DNA from 2 places in the Pseudovibrio sp. WM33 genome. Region 1 is predicted to be linked to the other one. Evidence: predicted binding sites of a transcription regulator. Region 1 holds the regulator's gene; the other holds the start of a gene.
What was found. Region 1 encodes LexA, which represses DNA repair genes until DNA is damaged. Its sites were predicted from a motif close to TGTTCNNNNTGTGTTCNG; they were not measured.
Positions count from the first base shown of each region.

Region 2: PsWM33_RS20685 (ATP-dependent helicase) is a predicted target of LexA. The motif match lies at 1,729-1,746, and genes of this name have one in related genera.

Region 1 is NZ_LMCK01000022.1:23,687-28,289, reverse strand. It holds gene moaC (cyclic pyranopterin monophosphate synthase MoaC) at 1-196, shown strand, start outside; gene PsWM33_RS05960 (molybdopterin molybdotransferase MoeA) at 193-1,407, shown strand; gene lexA (transcriptional repressor LexA) at 1,657-2,379, shown strand; gene PsWM33_RS05945 (ComEC/Rec2 family competence protein) at 2,275-4,603, opposite strand, start outside.
Region 2 is NZ_LMCK01000115.1:54,594-59,196, reverse strand. It holds gene ligA (NAD-dependent DNA ligase LigA) at 1-57, shown strand, start outside; gene PsWM33_RS20695 (hypothetical protein) at 117-728, opposite strand; gene PsWM33_RS20690 (DUF4142 domain-containing protein) at 945-1,442, opposite strand; gene PsWM33_RS20685 (ATP-dependent helicase) at 1,814-4,252, shown strand; gene PsWM33_RS20680 (cation:proton antiporter) at 4,327-4,603, shown strand, end outside.

The DNA.
Region 1 (4,603 bases):
CGAAGTCTTTGCAAAAGTATCCGGCCAGACTGGCATCGAAATGGAAGCACTTACAGCCGCCTCCGTTGCCTGCCTGACAATTTACGACATGGCAAAAGCCGTTGACCGTTCTATGGAGATCGGTGAAATCCGGTTGCTGGAGAAGAAGGGCGGCAAGTCCGGTCACTATCTGGCTGAGGAGGATAACTCCCGATGAGCTTGATCAGTATTGAAGAAGCGCTGGACCGCCTCCTGAAAGATGTGAATCCGACCGGTACCGAGCAGCTTCCACTACTTGAAACCGGAGAACGCATTCTGGCAGAAGATGTTGCTGCAACGAGAACGCAGCCTCCATTTTCGGCCTCAGCAATGGATGGGTATGCTGTCAAAGCTGCTGATACGGTCGATCCAGAGACTGCTTTGAAGGTCATTGGAGAAGTTGCTGCCGGGCATAACTTCGATGGCACGCTGCAAGCCGGAGAAGCTCTGCGCATCTTTACAGGTGCGCCTGTTCCAGCAGGCGTCGACGCGATTTTAATGCAGGAAAACGCTCGCCGTGACGGGGATAACCTGTTTTGCGAGGAAGCCGTTTCTGTTGGTAAGTTCATCCGCCCAGCAGGCCTCGACTTCAAAGAAGGTCAAACCCTCCTGAAGGCAGGCGCGCCACTCGGCTTCCGTGAGTTATCGCTTGCAGGCGCCATGAACCACGCAGCCTTGCCAGTACGCAAAAAACCGGTTGTTGCGATCCTCGCAAATGGTGATGAACTCGTAGAGCCAGGCCAGGTACCAGGTCCGAATCAAATCATCGCGTCCAATCAGGTCGGCATCGCAGAATTCGTCAGAAACTGCGGTGGAACGCCAATGATGCTGGGCATTGCACCAGACCAACCTGAGGAAATCGCGGCACGCGTGAAGCAGGCCATTGAAGCGAAAGCCGATGTACTGGTGACACTCGGCGGTGCCTCTGTGGGCGACCACGATCTCATTCAGGACGTGCTGGGCGCTGAAGGCATGGAGCTAGGCTTCTGGCGCATCGCCATGCGCCCGGGCAAGCCCCTCATGGCCGGTGCCCTTGGCCCGATGAAAGTCCTCGGCCTTCCTGGCAATCCAGTCTCCAGCCTTGTATGCGCACTCCTCTTCCTCGGCCCGCTTCTGGACAAGATGTTAGGCCGCACGGTCTCTGTGACAAATCAAGGCGTTACCAAAGCAACTCTGGCAGATGATTTGCCTACAAATGATATGCGCCAGGACTACCTGCGCGCCAGTCTGGACACAGACGAACACGGAGATCTGATAGCAACACCGTTTGGCAAACAGGACTCTTCCATGCTTGCCTTGCTGACAAAAGCAGATGCCCTGATCATTCGTCCACCACACGCACCAGCTGCAAAGGCAGGTGAAAAAGTGGACCTGCTCAAGCTACGCTAAATCCAGACATCAGAAGTGGGCAACCCCTGCCCACTCACCCACCAGAAACCAAATCCCCCAGTTCTAGCAGGGCTTAACCTCAACAAACCCATTGCAGAACACAATGAGAACAGGTAGAGTACGTTCGTGTTTTGTCCTTCCAATCGCAGAAGTTGAAGTCTTTCAGCTTCTTGGAATTACAAAACTGCGATTGGTCAGGAATGACCGCTCACTTTCAATCAGCGCCTTAGGAGCGAACGGGGATAAAAGATGCTTACACAGAAGCAACACGAGCTTTTGATGTTCATCCATCAACGCTTGAAGGAAGCCGGTGTTCCGCCCTCCTTCGATGAGATGAAGGACGCGCTGGACCTCCGTTCCAAATCCGGCATTCACCGGCTGATCACAGCTCTGGAAGAGCGCGGCTTCATTCGCCGCTTGCCGAACAGAGCTCGTGCACTTGAAATCCTCAAACTGCCAGACTCCATTTCTCCGGGCCTGAAGCCTGCCGCTAAGGAAAAAGGCTTTGCACCTGAGGTGATTGAGGGCTCCCTGAGCAAGAAAGTAGCAACGCCGCCACCTCCACGCACCACATCACCAGACGAAGTGCCAACGCTGGAAATCCCGGTCATGGGCCGCATTGCTGCAGGCGTACCAATCGAAGCAATCCAGACACAAAGCCATACCATCGCAATGCCTGCTGATCTGATGGGTCGCGGTGAGCATTATGCGCTGGAAGTCAAAGGCGACTCCATGATCGATGCCGGTATCTTCGATGGGGATACCGTGTTGATCAAACGTGGTGACACGGCTGATAACGGCGAAATCGTTGTGGCGCTGATTGATGAAGAAGAAGCAACCTTGAAGCGCCTGCGCAAAAAAGGCGCCTCAGTCGCGTTGGAAGCGGCCAACCCCGCCTACGAAACTCGCATCTTCGGCCCGGGCCGCGTCCACGTTCAAGGCAAGATGATTGCGCTCTTCCGCCGCTATTAAATCATTGGTTGCCTGAGGCAATTTTGGATTCCAAGGTCTGCGCTGAGCATCATATGCCCAGCGCACTTTTTTTATTCTTTCCCCGCCCTTAGCGCCAGCTGAGAGCCAGATGTAAGCTGAACCTCGTTCTCCGAAAATCTTCTGGTCGATAACCAGCTCAGCCCGGCAAGCCGGAGGCGCCTGAACCTGTGTGATGACGATGGTGGCAAGATGGCAGTCAGCCTCCAAAACATCAACTGCTTTGGACTGCGCCAGCAGGATAGGTTCTGAACTTACCCTCTCTCCCTCCGCAGGCTGCTGAGGGAATATCTCAATCACACAGCCGCGCTCATCACAGGACCGATCTGAAGCCCTCACCTTGTGCTGCTTGAACGAACCCGCTGAACCCCCACCAGCGCGCAACAGGCTGTCAGCAGCAAACGACATACGCGAGGACGTCAGTCGAAACGCACCATCCTGCCCATAATAAGCAATGTGCTTGCCCGCATCTGCAATCATCAGATCAGGCGCCTTGCCACCGGCAAACATCAGGACACTCACCGTAAATGCCGGAAGTGAAAGCCATTTCAGGCGCAGCGGCGTCACACACAGCACGACAATCGCTAGGATCACGAGCAGATACCCTGGAGCACTGGCAACCCCGAGACTGGTCAGCCCCTCACTGAGTGAGCTCACCCAGTAGGCAGCTTTCAGCACCAGCGCCAACCCAGCCTCCATCCCTTGCAGAAAGAACGCATCCGCACCAAACGGGATCGCCAACAGACTCAATAACCCAAGGGGCATAACCACAAAAGTCACCAATGGCATAGCAAGAATATTCCCCAGAACTCCATAAGGCGCAACCTGCTCAAAATGCATCGCCGCAACTGGCCCCGTGGCAGCACCTGCAATCAACGAGGTCAACGCACAAGCTAGAATCCACTTTAAGATTACACGACTAACCTTCTGAAACCATGAGGTATTCCGTCTGCGCGAACTGTCTCGATCACCGAGCAACCAATCCTTCCCAAGCATATAGGCTGAGAGCAAGGCGAGCACTGCAATGAAGGACATCTGAAACCCGGGAGCCAGAACCTCCTCCGGCCTCAGGCTTAAAAGCACAAGGCAAGCCAGCGCCAGACCACGCAGACTGAAGGCCCGCCGACCAAGCAGACCCGCGCATAAAATCATCGCCGCCATCAAAAAAGCCCGCTGCGTTGCCACAGAAGCTCCTGACAAACCAAGATAAACAATCGCCGCAATCAGTGCTGCCACGCTGGCATAAACGTGAATATGTCCTTTCAGCGCAAGCGACTGGCTGAGGGATAGGATCAGGCGGGCACCAAGGAAGACCAGAGAGGTCACAAGTCCCATATGCATGCCGGAGATAGCGAGCACATGAGCAAGCCCTGCATTGCGCAAGGCATCCTTGTCAGCGGTGGCAAGATAGTCTCGCTTGCCCACCAGAAGTGCAACAGCAAACGCACTTTCCGGGCTGTTATCCAACACCCGCCGGATCCGCTGTGCTATCCCACTGCGCACACGCTCTATCCCTTGCAGAAAACTTGTGCCCTCTACCTGTGCCACAACAACCGGTTTGGAAAGCGCATAGCCGACTGCACCAATCCCACTGAAAAACGCAGTTCGGGCAAAGTCATACCCACCGGGGCGCACCGCACCTCCCGGCGGCAACAACCGAGCCTTCAGCTGCATCCTGTCCCCCATCACGGGTGCCTCTTTCATCCCCTTGATGCTAATCCGGATGCGATAAGAAAGAAGAGTTACGCCCTTCTGCGAAAGTGTTGTCACATCTGCAAAAATGACGGAGTAAGCCCCTTTGCCAGAATGCTTCACTCCAGCAACCACACCCTCCACTTTGCGTGTAACCGGGCGCTCCAGCGGGTCACCGCGCGCATACTCCACGCGCAAGTCAGCAAGGAAGAACCCGGCAGTAAAGAACAAAAGCGCGGTCAGCCCAACCGTTAACCGCCCGATCTTCCAACGACGAAAAGCGAATACTCCCAATAAGATAAAAGGAGTTCCGCTTAAAACACTGTAAGGCTCTGCGGGGAGTGAGAAATAAACCAGTACACCAGCCAAGTGGCAGAGCGCATACCAGAGGATGCCATGCCCCTTGTTCCAATCCTGTACCAGAGCAGAGCGGGCATAACTCATGACAGCTGGCCAATCCGGCCTCAGCACGAAACCCAGCAGCTCACGTATCTTTTGGACCACATCACGAAGC
Region 2 (4,603 bases), on a different contig from region 1:
CTTGGTGTTCAGGTTATCTCAGAGGATGACTGGTTCGAGCTGGTTGGCGATCAATAATTAAAAAGCGAGGGAGCTGTTTGGCTCCTCTCGCTGCATTCGCAGGTTTGCGGCAAAACCTACTTCTGCGCCAATGTTGCTCTTAGGCGGACAGATGCTTCGGCACGTCCGCCGATATAGAGCATCATGTTTTTGCCGTCTGTCTGAACGCTCATCGGGATGGTTTTTTCAACCTGCTTCTTCAGCGGGTCGTAGTCTGCTTCAGCTTTTTCAAGTGCTTTCAGAGCACTGTCGTATTCCTGGATCTTCTTTTTGACTGCAGGCTGGAGCTTGAGCAGCTTTTTGAGCTCTTTCGCTGTATCGCGATAGTTGGGATCAGTTTTGGGGTCTTTTTCCTGCTGCTTCAGCTGGCTTTCGAGCACTTTGAGCATTTTGTGTTTTGTCGAGATATCCTCTTCCAGTGACTTGGAGGCCTGAACAAAGCGGAAGGTTCTTGCTTTCTCTTTTTCAAGTGCGGCAATGTTCGTTCTGGCTTTCTTCATATCCGGCGCGTCTTCAACATGATTGTCGTAGGTCAGCCGGTTGGCTGCTTTGCCCTGGAAAATGAGTTTGTCGAAGCTTGCAGTGTCCGTCGCGTGGATGTTCATCCGACGTCTGATTTCAGCCCAGATGCTTGTGCGGTTTTTATAGAAATCATCGTAGTTCTTATATCTGCAAATGACCTTCGGCATATCTCAAGCTCCATTCCAGTTGCGGTCAGATGTTCTCCAGAAGCAACATCCGTGACTAAGAGAGTGGGCAGGAAATCTTAGCAAGATCTCTCGAGAGACAGCGATAATTGAGCCAAATTTGAAGATGTGATCGATGGGTTGGCTGAATTTGTCAGGAAAACACCATTGGGGCCGGAGCGCGCCACTGGTGTTTTCTGAGATGTTTGAATGAGTTGCCTAACCGATTTGCTTGCGGATCTCTGCCAGCATCGCCAGATGGGTATGAATGAAAGCGACCAGAATGGTTGCTGTAGCCACATCCACGTTCACAGGCTTTTTACCGGATTCCGGTGATTGAACCTTCAGCAAGTCCTCATGACCAGTGATTTCAGCGGAGATGTACAGACGGTCAAAATCCTCACCGTTTTCGGCCTCCAGCTTCTTGTAGATGTCTTCCAGAGCGGCGGGACGCGGGGGAGGCGTGGCGCCTGTGGATTCAATCACTTTTGAGACCGCTGTTTGTTCTTCGCTTTCCAGCTCTGCAAACTGGCGCACCAATGGATTGCTGGCCTTCATTGTCGCCATTTCACTGATGGCAAGTGAGAAGGGGCTGATTGTCAGCGTCTTGTTGGTGTAATCGGTGGAGCCGTGGTGGTTGGCCTGGGCGGAGGAAACCAGAGCAGGTGCTGCCAGTAAAGAACCGGAGATGCCAATGAGGGCGTTCCGACGTGTCATGTGTAACTTACCAGTATTCATAGTTTTTCTTTCAGGTTGTTACAGTGTTGTTTGTCTTTCGGAAGTGAAGATATTCCCATTGTTAAGCTGAGTTATTCTCGTTGGCAGGTATACGCATACTTCCTCTTTAAAACACTAAAGGGCCTCCCGGATTTCAAGTAACTCAGAACAAGCTTGATAAAACATCACAGAGCAAAGCTGGCGTGAGGCAAGAGTTACTGAGTGAAGATGCCTTGCCCTACAAAACGATGTGTATCTCTTTGCTGATGCCTCGCTTCTTCAATGTTGTTGCTATATTGTTCTTCGTTAAGTATTGGAGATTCTCCCTCTGATTTGAGAGGGGTATGCGTTCAAAGGATCTAACGAGCTCAATGGCAAACTCTTCTGGCCCACTTCATCGCGGAATACTTGCTCACCCTGCTGATCCTCTGGCTGCACCACAGCCCAAGGCAGGTGGTATCGCAGCGAGGGCCATGGCTGCACGGCAAACCAACGCCCCAGCCTATATGGAAGGATTGAATGCAGAACAACGACTTGCTGTTGAAACGATCAATGGACCGGTGCTCGTTCTTGCAGGTGCCGGGACAGGTAAGACCCGTGTTCTGACAACACGTATCGCGCATATTCTGGCAACGGGGCACGCCACTCCGGGGCAGATCCTTTCTGTAACCTTCACCAACAAAGCTGCCCGCGAGATGAAAACGCGTATTGGCGCTTACATTGGTGATGGCGTTGAAGGCATGGCGTGGCTCGGTACATTCCACGCGATCTGTGTGAAGATTTTGCGCCGCCATGCTGAGCTTGTTGGGTTGAAGTCCTCGTTCTCCATTCTGGATACGGATGATCAGGTTCGTTTGATCAAGCAGATCATTCAGGCGGAAGGTCTGGATGAAAAGCGTTGGACTGCAAAAACATTTGCCGGGCTGCTGGACAGCTGGAAGAACCGCGGGCTTACACCCTCACAGATTTCAGCTGGTGACGCACAGGCCTTTGCTAATGGCTTGGGGCGTAAACTATATGAGACTTATCAGGAACGGCTTTCTATTCTGAATGCCTGTGATTTTGGTGATTTGCTGCTGCACTGCATCACGATCTTCAAAGAGCATGATGATGTTTTAAAGAGCTTCCAGCATCGCTTCCGTTATATGCTGGTGGATGAGTATCAGGATACCAACATCGCGCAGTACATGTGGCTGCGCTTGCTGGCGCAGGGCAATCCGAACGTGGCCTGTGTTGGTGATGACGACCAGTCCATTTATGGCTGGCGTGGCGCTGAGGTTGATAACATCCTGAGATTTGAGCAGGACTTTCCGGGAGCTGTTGTGGTTCGTCTTGAGCGGAACTATCGCTCGACCAGTCACATCCTGTCCGCAGCTTCTCATCTGATTGCGCACAATCAGGGCCGGCTTGGTAAAACCCTTTTCACTGACCAGATGGGTTCTGAGGAAGAAGAGAAGGTACAAGTCACCTCGGCCTGGGATTCTCAAGAGGAAGCTCGTTCTGTTGGTGATGAGATTGAAGCCCTTCAAAACCATGGGCATTCCCTTAATGAAATGGCCATTTTGGTGCGTGCGTCCTTCCAGATGCGTGAGTTTGAAGATCGGTTCGTCACGCTTGGTTTGAACTACCGCGTTATTGGTGGCCCGCGCTTTTATGAGCGCATGGAAATCCGCGATGCATTGGCTTATTTCCGCTGTGTGATGCAGACGTCAGACGATCTGGCTTTTGAGCGTATCGTGAACACGCCGAAGCGTGGGCTTGGTGAAGCTACGCTGAAAATCGTTCATGCTTATGCACGGGAACTCGCTATTCCGCTGATGATCGCTGCGGAAGAGTTGGTGCAGACCAATGAGCTGCGTCCGAAAGCTCGTGCTGCGCTGGCGGATGTTCTTGGCATGTTGGAGAACTGGCGCAATCAGGTTGAGACCATGAGCCATACAGAGCTGGCGGAGATCATTCTTGATGAGAGTGGTTACACTCAGATGTGGCGTCAGGATCGGTCTGCGGAAGCGCCGGGGCGTTTGGACAACCTGAAAGAACTTATCCGCTCCATGGAAGAGTTTGAGAGCATGGCTGGGTTCCTTGAGCACATCTCGCTGGTGATGGATAAAGATAGTGATGCGGAAGAGGATGCGGTCTCGATTATGACGCTCCATTCTGCAAAAGGCCTTGAATTTGATACGGTTTTTCTTCCCGGTTGGGAAGAAGGTGTGTTCCCGAACCAGAGGGCATTGGATGAGACCGGACAAGCTGGTCTGGAAGAGGAACGGCGCCTCGCCTATGTGGGTCTTACCCGTGGCCGCAAGCGTGTGAAGGTGTGGTTCACCTCCAACCGCCGCATTCATGGGTCCTGGCAGTCCTGCATTCCTTCGCGGTTTCTTGATGAGCTGCCTGCAGACAGCGTTGAGGTTGTTGAGGCTTCCAGCTCTTATGGTGGGTATGGTCTGAATAGCGCTGGTGGTGGTTACGGTGCCAGCCGGTTTGACAACAGTGATCCCTTCCAAAGCAAGTACTCTACGCCGGGTTGGCAGCGGGCGCGTAAAGCGCAGGCGTCTGGTCAGCAGTATGGCAAAATGCATGGTGGGAACCAGAGCCGCCGTGCCAAGAAGGCTGGTCCGATGACCATTGAAGGCGAGCTGGTTGCCAAAAGCGTGACTGAGGCAGGAAGTGATTTTGCGATCGGTGAGCGTATCTTCCATATGAAGTTTGGTTATGGATTGATCGGCGATATCGAGGGGAACAAGCTTACCGTCGATTTTGAAAAAGCTGGCCAAAAGAAAGTGCTCGATAGCTTTGTTGAGCGGGCATAAGCTGCAACTCAAGCGTTAATTACCTTTAGGGTAGATTGTGCTATCTCTCTTCTAAGTTGTGTTGGGAGATAGCAATGAATGAGGTGGTTCTCGCGCTTGCGATGATTGGTGTGGCAGGCGTTGGTGCACAATGGCTTGCCTGGCGATGGTCTTTGCCTGCGATCGTTCTTCTGCTTGTTGCTGGCTTTCTCATTGGTCCTGCCACAGGTGTTCTCAGTCCAACTGCGTTGTTCGGTGATTTATTGCGTCCAACCGTTGCGCTTGGTGTTGCCGTTATTCTGTTTGAAGGCGGTCTTTCCCTTAATTTTCAACGTATTGGCGGTGTTGAGAAAGCGGTTTGGCGGCTCGTTC